Regions from separate parts of the Comamonas terrigena NBRC 13299 genome, predicted to be linked through region 2. Evidence: riboswitches for the same ligand, from Rfam matches in the RefSeq annotation. Region 2 holds a riboswitch; the other holds the start of a gene.
What was found. Region 2 has a riboswitch for glycine ahead of gcvT (glycine cleavage system aminomethyltransferase GcvT). Riboswitches for the same ligand answer to the same signal wherever they lie in the genome.
Positions count from the first base shown of each region.

Region 1 (7,910 bases), 990 kb from region 2:
AGGCGAAGGCCTGTCGGGCACGGGCCCCAAGGCCGGTGGCCCGCTGTACCTTCTGCGCCTGCTGGCCCGCCATCCCGGCCGGCTGCGCCCCCTGCTGGAGCGCGCCTGCAGCCCGGCTATCGACAGCGTCCAGCAACCCGAAGCCCTGCATGCCCTGTCCCGCTGGTCGGCATTGCAGCCGGCACTGGAAGCCGTGCACGCCTATGGTCAGGAACTGCCCGCCCAGTCCCCTGCAGGCCTGCGCTATGCCCTGCCCGGCCCCACCGGTGAACGCAACACCTACCAGTTGCTGCCGCGTGCCCAGGTGCTGTGCCAGGCGGACAGCGACATCGCCTTGCTGCGCCAGCTGGCCGCGGTGCTGGCCGTGGGCAGCCAGGCGCTGTGGAGCAGCCAGCATGCGCTGCTGCACAGCCGCCTGCCGGAAGCCGTGCAAACCCGCGTGCAACTGGTGGACGACGGCGCCCTGGCCCAGACCGAAGTGGATGTGGTCTTGCACCAAGGCAGCGCCGCCAGCCTGCAAAGCCTGCTGCAGGCTCTGGCCCAGCGCAGCGGACCGCTGGTGGGCTGCTGCCACCTGGCCGACGCCACGGCGCCGGTACCGCTGGAACGCCTGCTGCTGGAGCGTGCCGTCAGTGTGAACACCGCCGCCGCTGGCGGCAATGCCAGCCTGATGACCATGGCGTAACCGGCATCCCCTGCCCTTCGCGCCCTGGCGCCTTCCAAGGTGTCAAGCGCGGGGGTCAGGCCGCCTCAACGGCCAGGAGCAGCCCCGGCGCCACGGGGCTGCTCCTGGGTGTGCACAGGCACGGCCAACCCGGGCCGCGCCGATAATGCGCCGACGGTTTCACACCCCGGCATTGGCGCAGTGCATATTGCACACCGCGCTCACGCCAAACTGACGGCTTGCTTAACTCGGTACGGTTTGTTGCTTTTCATCAGAGATTTTTCATTCCCCTGACATATAGAAATCCTATGGGAAGAAATCGGTTAATATTCAGGCTCCAAATCGCAGTGTGCAATATTCATGGGATTCCGAGAGGGGGGAGAGTCCGATTGGTAGACCGTGCAGGCCCTGCGGTTTGGAACCTATGCGAGAACAAGCTTGGATGGCCATCACCAAGCTTATTCAAAGCGAGTTCAACTTCAATCAGTTTCTTTTTTAAAAGCCTGCAGTTTGCGCTGCAGGCTTTATTTTTTGGCACGCCGTTTTCACGCATCTGCCGCGCTCCGGTTCGTATTTTTTCGTTTACAGAACTGTGCAGTGCAAGGTGTTTCCAGCCCTCACGCTTTCTGCGCCACCAAACTCTGCTGCAGTGCAATAGAAGGCGCACACAAAATGCCTGTGCAACCGCCTGTCTGCAGGTCCCATGCAAAAAAGCCTTGCCTTCCTTTCGGAAGAACAAGGCATCAACCCCTACGAACGCGATGTGGGAGCGGGCAGGCTCAACCTGCCTGCCAGCAGGGCCGTGCCACTGATGCCGCCTGCTGTGCCATGGCCCGCACCCCCCATTGCCGGGCGGTGACCAGCAGGAGCTGGCGCACCTGCTCCTGGGGTGCCTTGCCGCGCGGGGCGAGATTGCTTTTCAAATAAGGCTGGTAGGCAGGCTGTGCTTGCATGGCATGCTCCTTGGTTGAGTGCAGCGGGGTGACGTGCGCCACCCCGCCGCGTGGTGCTTACTTCTTGGTGTAGATCTGATCGAAGCTGCCGCCATCCACAAAGTGCTTGCCGGCATTGGCCCAGCCGCCAAAGGCCTGGTCGATGGTGAACAGATCCAGCTTGGGGAACTGGGCTGCGTATTTGGCCCGCGCCTTTTCCGAGGTGGGACGGTAGTAGTTCTTGCCGGCGATGTCCTGGCCTTCGTCCGAGTACAGGTACTTCAGGTACTCCTCGGCCACGGCGCGGGTGCCCTTCTTGTCGGCGTTCTTGTCCACCACGGAGACGGTGGGTTCGGCCACGATGCTGACGGAAGGCACCACGATCTGGAACTTCTCGGCACCAAACTCCTTGAGTACCAGGAAGGCTTCGTTTTCCCAGGCCAGCAGCACATCGCCCACATTGCGCTGGGCAAAGGTGATGGTGGAGCCGCGCGCGCCGGTGTCCAGCACGGGCACATTGCCGTAGACCTTCTTCACATAGTCCTTGGCGCCGGCTTCGCCGCCGAACTTGCGCTTGCCGTATTCCCAGGCAGCCAGGTAGTTCCACTGGGCGCCAGCCGATGTCTTGGGGTTGGGGGTGATCACCGACACGCCGGGCTTGATCAGGTCATCCCAGTCCTTGATGCCCTTGGGGTTCCCCTTCTTGACCAGGAAGATGATGGTCGAGGTGTAAGGTGCCGAGTTGTGCGGCAGGCGCTTTTGCCAGTCGGCCGCCACCAGACCGCCGTGCTTGACCAGGGCATCCACGTCCGGAGCCAGACCCAGGGTCACCACGTCGGCATCCAGGCCGTCGATCACCGAGCGGGCCTGCTTGCCCGAGCCGCCATGCGACTGCTTGATCGTCACATCCTGACCGGCCTTGGCCTTCCAGTACTTGGCGAAGGCCTGATTGTATTGCACATACAGCTCGCGCGTCGGGTCGTAGGAGACATTCAGCAGCGTCACCTGCTGCTGGGCCAGTGCGGGGAGAGCCGGCAGAGCGCCGAGGGTCAAGCCGGTCAAAAGGCTGGCAAGCAGGGGAAACTTGATAAAGTGGCGGCGATTTGTCATTGAGGGTCTCGGTGATTCTGGTTGCGTTGTCAAACGGCTTCTCGCTCCGTTGCTGTGCATTCTGGAATGCCACCCTCAAAACTGAAACCAATAAGATTTCAGTTTGTTATTACCAAAACATCCGTAGACAGGATTTCCCCTATGGCACGTACCGTTCACTGCATCAAGCTCGGCCAAGACGCTGAAGGCCTGGACTTTCCGCCCTACCCCGGCGAGCTGGGCAAGCGCATTTTCGAAAGCGTGAGCAAGCAAGCCTGGGCCGACTGGCTCAAGCACCAGACCATGCTGGTCAACGAAAACCGCCTGAACCTGGCCGATGCCCGCGCCCGCCAGTACCTGGCCCGCCAGATGGAAAACCATTTCTTCGGCGCTGGCGCCGATGCCGCAGCCGGCTTTGTGCCGCCCCCCAGCGCGCAGTAATTGCAGCGTGCCCAACGCAGTGCGGTGGGCACTGCGTGAAGACCCGCCCCAGCGCTTCAGGCCCTGGGGCTTTCTTTTGCCCGCAGCCTGCAAGCCGCTTCCCCCGCACCAACGCCCCTGCAGCCTCTGCGCTGCACAAAAGCGCCTAGAATCGCCGCTTTCTGCGGGAGAGCGAGGCAGCTGCACAGCCGGCCTCCGCCGAAGGCGCAAACTCCCATAATCGCTCAGGCCGACGTACCGCAGCAAAGATTCGCCAACTGGAGAGCAGCCCGTGCCACCCGGCCCGGCTCACCGAAGGGGCAAGTGCCGCAGCACCGGGCTGCGCGCACGCAACTCTCAGGTACAAAGGACAGCGGGAGAGGCGCACCAGGCCATGGACAGCATCCATGCCTGGTTTTTTCACGTATGGGTCCGCCATGCTTCCATCTGTTTCCCTGCTGGAATCGTTCCAGCTGTCCAATCTCACCGTCATGCTGGTGATCTACCTGATCGCCATCACGGCCGAAGCCATGTCCGGCGCACTGGCGGCAGGCCGCCGCAACATGGACATCTTTGGTGTGGTCGTGATCGCCTTCGTCACCGCACTGGGCGGCGGCACCATCCGCGACATGGTGCTGGGCCACTACCCCATTGGCTGGACGCAGCACCCCGAATATGTGTACCTGGTGATTTCCGCCGGCCTGCTGACCACGGTGGTGGCACGCTACATGATCCACCTCAAGCAGGTGTTCCTGCTGCTGGACGCCATGGGCCTGATCGCCTTCTCGCTGATCGGCTGCAATGTGGCGCTGGAGCTGGGCTACCCCGGCGTGGTGGTGGTGATGGCCGGTATGATCACCGGCATCAGCGGCGGCATTCTGCGCGACGTGCTGTGCAACCAGGTGCCGGTGGTCTTCCGCCGCGAGCTGTATGCCAGCGTGTCCCTGGCCGTCTGCCTGCTGTTCCTGGGCCTGCGCGCGCTGGATGTCGGCCCCAACATCAGCACCCTGGTGTGCTTTGCGGGCGGGCTGCTGTTCCGGCTGGCCGCCATCCGCTTTCACTGGCGGCTGCCCACGTTTTCCTACCAGCAACGCTGGGACTGAGCGGATCCCTGTGGCGCGGCGTACCGCCGCTGCGGCGTCGGCCCGGGTGCCCCCTAGTCTTACTCCTCTGAACCCTGCCCCCATGTCCGAACCGATTGCCTGGCTGCCCGATGGCACTCCTTACAGCCCCCGTTTTGAGGACCGCTACCACAGCGAACTCGGGGGACTGAACCAGGCGCGCCAGGTGTTTCTGGCAGGCTGTGGCCTGCCTGCGGCTTGGGCCGACCAGGCACAGTGGCGCGTGCTGGAGACCGGCTTTGGCATGGGCCTGAACTTTCTGGTGACCTGGGCGGCCTGGAAGGCCGATCCGCAGCGCCCGCGCATGCTGCATTTCACCTCGGTCGAGGCCTACCCGGTCAGCGCCGCCGACCTGCTGCGCGCTGCCCCCACCGATCCCCTGCTGCGCCCGCTGGCCGAACAGCTGGCCGCGCGCTTTCATGGTCTGCTGCCCGGTGTGCACCGCCTGGGCTTTGAAGACGGCCGCGTGCAGCTGACGCTGTGGATTGGCGATGCCCAGGCCATGCTGCGCCAGCAGACCACGGTGGCCGACAGCATCTACCTGGACGGTTTCAGCCCCAGCGCCAACCCCGGCATCTGGGATGCCCACACCCTGAAAGCCCTGGCCCGCCACTGCCGGCGCGGCACGCAACTGGCCACCTGGACCATTGCGCGCGCGGTGCGCGACCAGCTGGCGCAATGCGGCTTTGAAGTGCGCAAGGTGCCTGGCGTGCCCCCCAAGCGCGACAACCTGCAGGCCTGCTTCAACCCGGCCTGGGAACCGCGCGTGCGCGCCCAGACGGGTCCATCCCCGGTGGCCCAAGCCGGCACGGCCCTGGTGGTGGGTGCCGGCCTGGCCGGCAGTGCCGCCGCCCACAGCCTGGCGCTGCGTGGCTGGCAGGTGCAGGTGCTGGTAGCCGGTGACGGCCCGGCGGACGGCGCCTCCGGCCTGCCTGCCGGCCTGTTCTGCCCGCATGTATCGCCCGATGACAGTGTGCTCTCGCGCCTGTCACGCAACGGGGTGCGCCAGACGCTGCAGCGCCTGCGCGACCTGTGCCAGGAAGGCACGGACTGGGGCCACAGCGGCGTGCTGGAGCATTGCACCGATGGCGGCACCGGCCTTCCGGCCAGTTGGGCCGGCGGCCCGGGGGACGATTGGAGCCACAGCGCCAGCGCCACCCAGCTGTCCCGGGCCGGCCTCCCACCGGACACCGTGGCCTGCTGGCACCAGCAAGCCGGCTGGGTGCGCCCGGCCCAGCTGGTGCAGGCCCAGTTGCATCACCCGCAGATCCGTGTGCAGGCGCATGCCGTGGTGGCCCGCCTGCAGCGCAGCGCAGATGGCCGCTGGCAGGCGCTGGACGCAGACGACCGCATCCTGGCCGAGGCCGACCTGGCGGTACTGGCCTGCGGCCCCGCCACGGCTGACTTGCTGCCGCACCGGCAACCGTGGCCGCTGCAACCCATCCGCGGGCAGATCAGCTGGGGGCTGCACACCGCAGACAACGCCAGCGCCCTGCCGCCCTTCCCGGTCAACGGCAATGGCAATCTGGTCACCCATATTCCACAGCCGCAAGACCCGCAGCATGGTGAAATCTGGGTCATGGGCTCCACCTTCGAGCGCGATGTGACCGCCATGCCCATCTCCGCAGCCGACCAGGCGGCCGCCCACGCGGTGAACCACGGCAAGCTGTCCACACTGCTGCCCGCCAGCGGCGCAGCCATGGCCCCCTGGTTTGACCCGCAAGATGCCCGCTGCAGCCCGACCTGGGGCCGGGTGCGGGTGGCCAGCCACGACCGGCTGCCGATCGTGGGGCCGGTGGGGCCGGCGGCAACTGCGCACGCGGTGGGCTCTGCAGCCCCGGGGGCTGGCTCAGACGACACCGGGGAGAACCTGGCAGGCCTGTGGGCCCTCACCGCCCTGGGCGCGCGCGGGCTGACGCTGTCCATCCTCTGCGGCGAGCTGCTGGCCGCGCGCCTGCACGGTGAACCACTGCCGCTGGACGCCAAGCTGGCGCTGCACCTGGGAACGGAACGGCTGCAGCGGCGCGGCTGAGCAGCACAGATGCAAGGACGCCGCTACGGCGTCCTGCGGCAGCGCACCGGGAATGCCGGAACGCAGATGGTGAGACGGGATGGGGCGACGGAGCGGAACCACGTCAGCCCGGGCTGCTTCGCACTAGCGCACCAGCGTGCTCTTGCCGAACAGGCTTTCCACCAGATCCACCACCAGCTCGGCCGTCTGGTTGCGGATGTCCAGAGCCGGGTTCAACTCCACAATGTCCAGCGATGCCAGGCGGCCGGTGTCGGCAATCATTTCCATGCACAGCTGGGCTTCGCGGTAGTTCGGCCCGCCGCGCACGGTGGTGCCGGTGCCGGGAGCGATATCGGGGTCCAGAAAGTCCACATCAAAGCTCAGGTGCAGGTGCACATCGTCGCCTTCAGGCCCTTCCAGCCCGGCCAGGGCCTGCTGCATCACGGCACGCATGCCTTGCTCGTCAATGGCACGCATATCGAACACTTCCAGACCCAGGCGCTGGATCATGCGTTTTTCCACCTCGTCCACGCTGCGCAGGCCGATCTGGCAGATGTCTGGCCCCTGCAGCGCGGGCGTGAAGCCGGCCATGCCGGCCAGCGGAGCCGGACCGTGACCGCACAGGCTGGCCACGGGCATGCCGTGCAGATTGCCGGTAGGGCTGATGTCGGGCAGGTTGCAGTCGGCATGGGCATCCAGCCACAGCACGCGCAGGCGCTTGCCCGCCATACGGCAGTAGCGCGCCACGGCGCTGATGGAACCGGTGGCCAGCGTGTGGTCGCCGCCCAGCATGATGGGCATGCGCCCAGCCTGCAGCTGCGCCAGCACGGTGTCGTGCGTGGCCTGGTTCCAGGCCTGGCATTCGGCATAGTTGCGCAGGCCTTGCGCATCGCGTGCACCGCGCGGATTGGGCGGGCCGGCCAGGTTGCCGATGTCCTGCACATCCACGCCAAAATGCGCCAAGGCCGGGCCCAGCTGGGCCACGCGCAGGGCATCCGGCCCCATGGCAGCACCCAGGCGCCCCGCGCCCACGTCCGTGGGCACACCGATCAGCGTCACGGCCTGGTGCACCTGCACGGCCAACTCGTCTTTCTGAAGCATTTCCATCCTCACGCCACTTTGTGCCAGGCCGCGCGCTCCACGGAGGGCAGCGTTGCCTGGTGCATATCCTCACCCTGGTGCAGCAGGGCAAACAAATCCTTGGGATCTGCCAGCGTGGGCACCAGCTCGATGCGCGACAGCAGCCCCGCCTCCCGGCCCAGCGCCTGCATGGTGCGCAGGGCGGAATAATCTTCCAGCGCAAAGCCCACGGAATCAAACAGGGTGATCTGGGCATCCGACACCCGGCCGGGCGCCGCGCCGCTCAGCACCCGCCAGAACTCGGTCACGGCAAAGTCGGCCGGCATCTGCTGCAGCTCACCCTCCAGCCGGGTCTGGGGTTCATATTCGACAAAGACGCTGCTGCGTGCCAGCACCTCGGCATCCAGCTCGGTCTTGCCGGGGCAGTCCCCGCCCACGGCGTTGATGTGCATGCCCGGCGCCAGTGCGCTGGCGTCCAGCACCACGGCATTGCGCTTGTCGGCGGTGACGGTGGTGACCACATCGGCGCCCTGCACGGCCGCATGCACGCTGTCCACCATCTGCACCTCGACCCCATACAGGGCCGCAAACGG
Region 1 covers NZ_AP019749.1:1,680,536-1,688,445, reverse strand. Annotated here, with positions in the region: gene putA (trifunctional transcriptional regulator/proline dehydrogenase/L-glutamate gamma-semialdehyde dehydrogenase) at 1-685, shown strand, start outside; gene CT3_RS21210 (hypothetical protein) at 1,444-1,617, opposite strand; gene CT3_RS07770 (sulfate ABC transporter substrate-binding protein) at 1,675-2,706, opposite strand; gene CT3_RS07765 (oxidative damage protection protein) at 2,848-3,126, shown strand; glycine riboswitch at 3,281-3,376, shown strand; gene CT3_RS07760 (trimeric intracellular cation channel family protein) at 3,543-4,208, shown strand; gene mnmC (bifunctional tRNA (5-methylaminomethyl-2-thiouridine)(34)-methyltransferase MnmC2/FAD-dependent 5-carboxymethylaminomethyl-2-thiouridine(34) oxidoreductase MnmC1) at 4,291-6,258, shown strand; gene rocF (arginase) at 6,382-7,338, opposite strand; gene CT3_RS07745 (ornithine cyclodeaminase) at 7,347-7,910, opposite strand, start outside.
Region 1: another riboswitch for glycine. It lies ahead of CT3_RS07760 (trimeric intracellular cation channel family protein); the one in region 2 lies ahead of gcvT (glycine cleavage system aminomethyltransferase GcvT).

Region 2 (7,910 bases):
CACCGTCGCCGCCATCGAGGCCTACCGCCCGCACTTCTCCGCCGCCTTTGCCGCGCTGATGCGCCGCAAGCTGGGCCTGCCGGCCCTGGCGCAGACCGGCACTGCCGCCACCACACCCGAAGAGGCCGACCCCGCCACGCCCGTGGTGGGCCAGCTGCTGCAGCTGCTGGCGTCGGAAAAAGTGGACTACCCCATCTTCTGGCGCCGTTTGTCCGATGCCGCCGCAACCGGGCAGTACGATGCGGTGCAGGACCTGTTCGTGGACGGCGCTGCCTGGCAACGCTGGCTGCCCTCCTACCTGGCACTGCTGGCGGCTTCCGGCAGCGCGCCGGATACGGCCGCCATGCACCGGGCCAACCCCCGTTTTGTGCTGCGCAACCACCTGGGCGAAACCGCCATCCGCGCCGCCCAGGCCGGCGACACCGGCGTGCTGCAACAATTGCAGGCCGTGCTGGCCGCACCGTACGACGCCCACCCGGCGCACAATGACTGGGCCGGCTTCCCGCCCGACTGGGCTTCCTCCATCTCCATCAGTTGCTCCTCATGACCTACCCCATCCAGAAGACCAGCGCCGAGTGGCAGGCCCTGCTGCAGTCCAAGCACGCCGAACCGGTGGCCTTTGAAGTCACCCGCCACGCCGCCACCGAACGCGCCTTTACCGGCAAATACGAGCAGTACTGGGCCGATGGCAGCTACCACTGCATCTGCTGCGGCGCCAAGCTGTTCGACTCCGACACCAAGTTCGACGCCGGCTGCGGCTGGCCCAGCTTCTGGAAGGCCGTGCCCGGTGCCATCACCGAGATCGTGGACCGCAGCCACGGCATGGTGCGCACCGAAACCGTGTGCAGCCGCTGCGGCGCCCACCTGGGCCATGTGTTTGAAGACGGCCCGCTGCCCACCGGCCTGCGCTACTGCATGAATTCCGCCTCGCTGGACTTCCTGGGCGACGCCCCGCCCCCCAGCCCCACCGGCGTGGTCGACAACGGCAGCCAGGCGCCGGGTGAGGTGGCCGCGCCCACCTCGCCCGACGACACACCCAGTCGCACCGACGGCGGCCACCGCCAGGCCCAGGGCGGCCATAGCTGAACTCTCTGCAACGCGCGCCCGCCCGCCGGTGAGAATGGGGGGCGGCCAGCGCCAGCGGACCGTGCCACCGCCATGCGGACGGGCCGCCCGTGCCCCCTGCCGTCCATCCTGCTTGCGCCCTCCCGTCAGCAACCCTTGTCTGCGGGGTTTTTCGGATATGGCATGCTGCGTTCTTTCGCACCCGGCCCGCAGCGGCTGTCCGCACCGTTACATGAAATTTCTGCTCGATTTCTTCCCCATCATCCTGTTCTTTGTGGCCTACAAGGTCTGGGGCATCTACACCGCCACCGCGGTGGCCATCATCGCCACCGTGCTGCAGATCGGCTATCTGCGCTACAAGACCGGCAAGGTGGAACCCATGCAATGGGTCAGCCTGGGCGTGATCGTGCTGTTCGGCGGCGCCACGCTGCTCGCGCACGACGAGAATTTCATCAAGTGGAAGCCCACGGTGCTGTACTGGCTGATGGGTGGCGCCCTGCTGGTCGGCCAGCTGTTCTTCAAGAAGAACCTGCTCAAAAGCCTGATGGGCGCCCAGATGCAGCTGCCTGAAGCGGCCTGGCGCACCATGAACTGGAGCTGGACCGGATTCTTCGCCGTCATGGGCGTGCTCAACCTGTGGGTGGCCTACAACTTCGACACCGACACCTGGGTCAACTTCAAGCTGTTTGGCGGCATGGGGCTGATGCTGGTGTTCGTGCTGGCCCAGGCCGTGTACCTGAGCCGCCACATGAAGGAAGCCGGCGGCGACAACCCGGCCCTGCCCGGCGCCGACGCCCAGCAGACCCAGGACCGCCAGCCATGAGCGCCCTGCCCATCACGGCAGCCGCCCTCGAAGCGCGGCTGCGCGAAGTGCTGTCCCCGACCCAGCTCGAAGTGATCGACGAAAGCCACCAGCACGCCGGTCACGCCGGCGCCAACGGCACCGGCTTTGGCACCCATTTCCGGGTGCGCGTGGCCAGCCCGCTGTTTGACGGCAAACCGCGCGTTGCACGCCATAGGCTTGTGTATGATTCCTTGCAAGATTTCATCGACCAGGGCCTGCATGCCCTGGCGATCGAAGTGTTGTAAGCGCCAGCAACCCTCTGTTCAAGTCCCGCTGCCCTGCTGGCCGGTGGGCTCACCTATTTTCCTTTTTGGATCCCGCATGAAAAAACAGCTCTTGTCCAGCCTTGTGGCAGCCGCCCTGTTGGGCACGATGGCCTTCTCGGCAACCGCCCAGAACCTGGCCATCGTCAACGGCAAGCCTGTGCCCAAGGCGCGCGCAGACGTTCTGAAGCAACAGCTGGAGCGCTCCGGCCGCCCCGTGTCGGCAGAAATGGAAGAGCAGATCAAGGAAGAAGTGATCGCCCGCGAAATCTTCCTGCAGGAAGCCGGCCGCCGCGGCCTGGCTGCTTCGCCTGGATTCCGCCAGCAGATGGAACTGAATCGTGAAAACGTTCTGATCCGCGAACTGTTCATCGACTTCCAGAAGAAGAACCCTGTCACCGACGCCGAAATCAAGGCCGAATACGACAAGTTCGCCGCTGCCAACGAAGGCAAGGAATACCACGCTGCCCACATCCTGGTGGACTCCGAAGAACGCGCCAAGGCCATCATTGCCGAAGTGAAAGGCGGCAAGAAGTTCGAAGACATCGCCAAGAAGGAATCCAAGGACCCCGGATCCGGCGCCCAAGGCGGCGACCTGGGCTGGTCCAACCCCGGCAGCTACGTGCCCGAATTCAGCGAAGCTATGCTCAAGCTGAACAAGGGCGAAATGACCAGCACCCCGGTCAAGACCCAGTTCGGCTGGCACGTGATCCGCGTGATCGAAACCCGCCAGGCCCAGCTGCCTGCGCTGGACGACGTCAAGCCCCAGATCGCCCAGCAACTGGAACAGCAAAAGCTGATGCAGTTCCAGGACGGTCTGCGCGCCAAGGCCAAGGTGCAGTAAGCACCCGGCACGGTGCCGCTGGCCGGCACCTGCCCCCCAAAAAAACGCGGCTTCGGCCGCGTTTTTTGATGGGCGCCTGCCGGGCAGCGATCGCCCCGCCCCTTCCTTCCGTACTTCCCGCCGGACTTCCCGGCGGACCTGCCCGCCGCCCGGGCATGTGCCCCGGTCAGAAACAGACAAGCCCCTGTCCGCGCCGTCCTCGGCGGCAGACAGGGGCTTGCCTTGGGGGCTTGCTTGAGAAGGTGACCGAGGGCTCAGCCCTGCGGCCTCAGACCCTCAACGCAGTGAGGCCCTCAGGCCGCGCACAGATCCGGCTGGCGCAGCAGATGCTTCTGGATCTTGCCGCTGGTGGTCTTGGGCAGGCTGTCCACAAAGTGGTAGCTGCGCGGGCGCTTGTAGCTGGCCAGGCGGTCGCCCTGCATCAGAAAGGCATCCAGCACCGCCGCCGTCACCGCCGTGCCCGGCTTGGCCACCACATAGGCGGCCACCACCTGGCCCCAGCGCGCGTCCTTCTCGCCCACCACGGCCGCTTCCAGCACCTCGGCGTGCTCGACCAGGGCATCTTCCACCTCGCGCGGGTAGACGTTCTCCGCCCCCGAATTGATCATGTAGTCGATGCGGTCGCGGATCCACAGATAGCCATCGGCATCCAGGTGCCCCAGATCGCCGGTGTGGTACCAGCCGTGGGCCAGCGCCTTGGCGTTGGCCTCCGGGCGGTTCAGGTAGCCGGCCATCATGCAGGGGCCGCGCACCAGGATCTCGCCCACCTCGCCCACCGCGCAGGCGTCGGACGGGTCGGTGGCGGCGCCGTCCTCGCGCACCCGCGCCACCACCAGATCGTGGTTCAGCGACGGCAGGCCGGCCGAGCCGGCATGGCTGAGCTGCTCATGCGGATACAGCACCGACATGCACGGCCCCATTTCGGTGGTGCCGAAGACCTGCACCAGGCCCGATCCCACCTGGCGCGTCCATTCGCGGATCAGGTGCGGCGCCATCGAGGCCCCGCCGTACTCCACCAGGCGCAGCGACGACAGATCGCGCTGCCCCAGGCTCGCGTCGTTCAGCAGCATGGTGACCATGGTCGGCGCGGCAAAGAAGAAGGTGACTTTTTTCCGCCTCCACCAGGCGCAGCGCATCGGCCGCATCAAAGCGGCGCTGCAGCACCTGGGTGGCGCCCACCTGCAGGCGCGGCAAAAAGCTGGTGTGCAGCTCGGCCGTGTGGTTCAGCGGGGCCACCGACAGGCCCACATCCTCGCGGCGGAACTGCATCACCTGGTGCATCATGGCGTTGTGTGCCAGCTTGCTGCGGTGGGTGTGCAGCACGCCCTTGGGGCGGCCGGTGGTGCCGCTGGTGTACATCAGGATGCAGGGCGCATCCTCGTCCACCCGCACGTCCACCGGCGTGGCGGGCTGGCCGTCTGCCAGCGCGGCCAGCTGCGCGGTGGCAAAGGCCGGTGCGGCGCCCGGATCGGCATGGATCCAGTGCTGCACCTGGGGCACCAGCAGCCTGGCCTTCTCGACCACGGCAGCGCCCTCATCCTCGAACACCAGCGCCTTGGCACTGCCGTCCTGCAGGATGAACGCCAGCTCCTGCGCGGCCAGCCGGTAGTTGATGGGGTTGAAGATGGCACCCAGGCGCGCCGTCGCCAGCAAGGTGAACACAAAGGCCGGCGTGTTGTACAGAAAGGCCGCCACCACATCGCCCTGGCCAATGCCCAGCTGCTGCAGGCCGTGGGCGTGGCGGTTCACCTCGGCATCCAGCTCGGCATAGGTCCAGGCGCGGCGGCCCTGCGCGTCCGACACCACCAGCGCCTCCTTGCGCGGCAGATAGCGCGCCGGCCAGGCCAGCGTGTCGCCCAGGGTCAGCGCCGCACGCGGTGCCGGGACAGGGGCTGCGCCCGCGGGGGAAAACTGTGTGTCGACCAACTTCGTCTCCTTGAATCCATCGAAATTGGTAGACGAGTATAGGCAGCGCCTCAGATCGATTGCATCTATGCATATGCATCCGGGTAGGCACCGCCCATCGGGCCGGATATACTGCGCGGATTCGTCAGGAGAGCGCGCCCGGCCAGCAGGCCCAGCGGCGCCGCCGAAGGCGCAGGGGCAACCCCGAACGCTCAGGCAAAAGGACTGGCAGCCGCCCGCCGCATCGACCGCGGGCGTACCTTGTTGGAGAGAGGCGCGGGTGCTGGCACCCCGTCCACCGAAGGAGCAAGCCCCACGCCTGGAAGGTGCGGGTGAATCTCTCAGGTAAAGCGGACAACAGGGCAAAGCGCAGGCGGCGCAGGCCGCCGGCATTTCTTTTGCTTTGCTCTGCGACACCATGACCGCTGACACCACCGACCTGCTGACCACCCCGCTGTACGCCCTGCACCTGGAGCTGGGGGCACGCATGGTTCCCTTTGCCGGCTACGCCATGCCGGTGCAATACCCCAGCGGCCTGATGGCCGAACACCGCCACACCCGCGACGCCGCCGGCCTGTTCGACGTCTCCCACATGGGCCAGCTGCGCCTGGTGGGCCCTGACGCCGCCGCCGCACTGGAAACCCTGCTGCCCGTCGACGTGCAGGGCCTGGGCCTGCACAAGCAGCGCTACGGCCTGCTGCTGAACGCCCAGGGCGGCATCCTGGACGACCTGATGTTCGTCAACCGCGGCGACGACCTGTTCCTCATCGTCAACGGCGCCTGCAAGGTGGCGGACATCGCCCACATCCAGCAGCACATCGGCAGCCGCTGCCAGGTCATCCCCATGCCCGAACAGGCCCTGCTGGCCCTGCAAGGCCCGCAGGCCGCCGCAGCCCTGGGCCGCCTGGCCCCCGAAGTGCTGGGCCTGGTGTTCATGACCGGCATGGCGGTACAGATCGACGGCATTGCCTGCTACGTCACGCGCAGCGGGTACACGGGCGAAGACGGCTTTGAAATCTCCGTGCCCGGCACCCAGGCCGAAGCCCTGGCCCGCAAGCTGCTGGCCCAGCCCGAGGTGGAACCCATCGGCCTGGGCGCCCGCAATTCGCTGCGCCTGGAAGCCGGCCTGTGCCTGTACGGCAACGACATGGACGACAAGACCACCCCGGTGGAAGCCGCCCTCACCTGGGCCATCCAGAAGGTGCGCCGCACCGGCGGTGCCCGCGCCGGCGGCTTTCTGGGCGCCGACACCGTGCTGGCCCAGCTGGACAACCCGGCGCTGCTGCAACGCAAGCGCGTGGGCCTGATCGCCACCGAGCGCGTGCCGGTGCGCGAGCCCGCCGTGCTCGAGAACATGGACGGCCAGCAGGTCGGCTACATCACCAGCGGCCTGCTCAGCCCCAGCCTGAACCAGCCCGTGGCCCTGGGCTATGTGCAGCCCGACTACACCGCAGAAGGCACGGAACTGTTCGCCATGGTGCGCGGCAAGCCGGTGCCCATGAAGGTGTCGGCCACCCCGTTCGTTCCGGCGCGCTACCACCGCGGCTGAACGGTCTGCGGCCAGCCCGCCTGCCGGCCCCCGGCGCCACAAAAAAGCACCGCCAAGCCCGGGTGCAGGCGCCAAGGCCGCTACAGTGCTGCCAGACCTGTCCCAAACACTGCGTGCACCGCCTGCACCAGCCCATTTTTTTTCAGAAACTTACCCAACGGAGCTTCCCATGAGCATCAAGTTTTCCAAAGAGCACGAGTGGATCAACACCGCCGACACCAACGCCGCTGTGGTCGGCATCACTGTCCACGCGCAGGACGCGCTGGGCGATGTGGTGTTCGTCGACCTGCCCGCCGTGGGCACCACCTTCAATGAAGGCGAAGTGGCCGGCGTGGTCGAATCCGTCAAGGCCGCAGCCGATGTCTACATGCCCGTGAGCGGCGAGATCGTCGAAGTCAACGAAGCTCTGCGCGACGACCCCTCCCTGGCCAACAGCGACCCGCTGGGTGCCGGCTGGTTCTTCAAGGTCAAGCTGTCCGATGCATCGCAACTGGATGCGCTGATGGACAAGACCGCCTACGACAGCTTCGCGGCCGGCGCCTGACGCCCAGCCCGCAGCCGTACCGCCCCAGCTTTTGAGATAGGTCCCCTCCATGCTGATGTCTGCCCCCGCCCCTGTGGAATCGCTCCACGCCCTGGAAAACCACAGCGAATTCCTGCCCCGCCATATCGGCATCGATGCGCAGGATGAAGCCCACATGCTCAGCGTGATCGGCGAAGCCTCGCGCGCCGCGCTGATCGACTCCATCGTGCCCAAGGCCATCCGCCGCAGCCGCGCCATGCAGCTGCCGGCCGCGGTGACCGAGGCCGAGGCGCTGGCAGAGCTGAAGGCACTGGCGGGCCAGAACCGCGTGCTCAAAAGCTTTATCGGCCAGGGCTACTACGGCACCCACACGCCGGGCGTGATCCTGCGCAACATCCTGGAGAACCCGGCCTGGTACACGGCCTACACGCCCTACCAGGCCGAAATCTCCCAAGGCCGCATGGAGGCGCTGGTCAACTTCCAGACCATGGTCACCGACCTGACCGGCATGCCCATCGCCAACGCGTCCATGCTGGACGAGGCCACGGCCGCCGCCGAAGCCATGACGCTGGCCAAGCGTTCCGTCAAATCGAAGAGCAACCGCTTCGTGGTGGCGGGCGACACCCACCCGCAGACCATCGAGGTGGTGCAGACCCGCGCCGCGCCGCTGGGCATCACCGTGGTGGTGGCCAACTCCAAGGAGGAGTGGGACGCTGCACTGGCAGATGGCTTCTTCGCCGCGCTGATCCAGTACCCCGCCAGCAGCGGCTGGATCGCGGACTGGAAGGCCGATGTGCAGGCCATCCACGCCCAGCAGGCTGCGGCCATCTTCGCTACCGACCTGCTGGCCCTGACCCTGCTGACGCCGCCCGGCGAAATGGGCGCCGACATCGTGGTCGGCAGCACCCAGCGCTTTG
Region 2 covers NZ_AP019749.1:2,666,759-2,674,668, forward strand. Annotated here, with positions in the region: gene CT3_RS11950 (protein adenylyltransferase SelO) at 1-547, shown strand, start outside; partial or broken gene msrB (peptide-methionine (R)-S-oxide reductase MsrB) at 544-948, shown strand; gene CT3_RS11960 (septation protein A) at 1,298-1,888, shown strand; gene CT3_RS11965 (BolA family protein) at 1,885-2,154, shown strand; gene CT3_RS11970 (peptidylprolyl isomerase) at 2,231-3,016, shown strand; gene CT3_RS21575 (AMP-binding protein) at 3,310-4,161, opposite strand; partial or broken gene CT3_RS21580 (AMP-binding protein) at 4,166-4,822, opposite strand; glycine riboswitch at 5,062-5,150, shown strand; glycine riboswitch at 5,176-5,289, shown strand; gene gcvT (glycine cleavage system aminomethyltransferase GcvT) at 5,340-6,470, shown strand; gene gcvH (glycine cleavage system protein GcvH) at 6,640-7,014, shown strand; gene gcvP (aminomethyl-transferring glycine dehydrogenase) at 7,064-7,910, shown strand, end outside.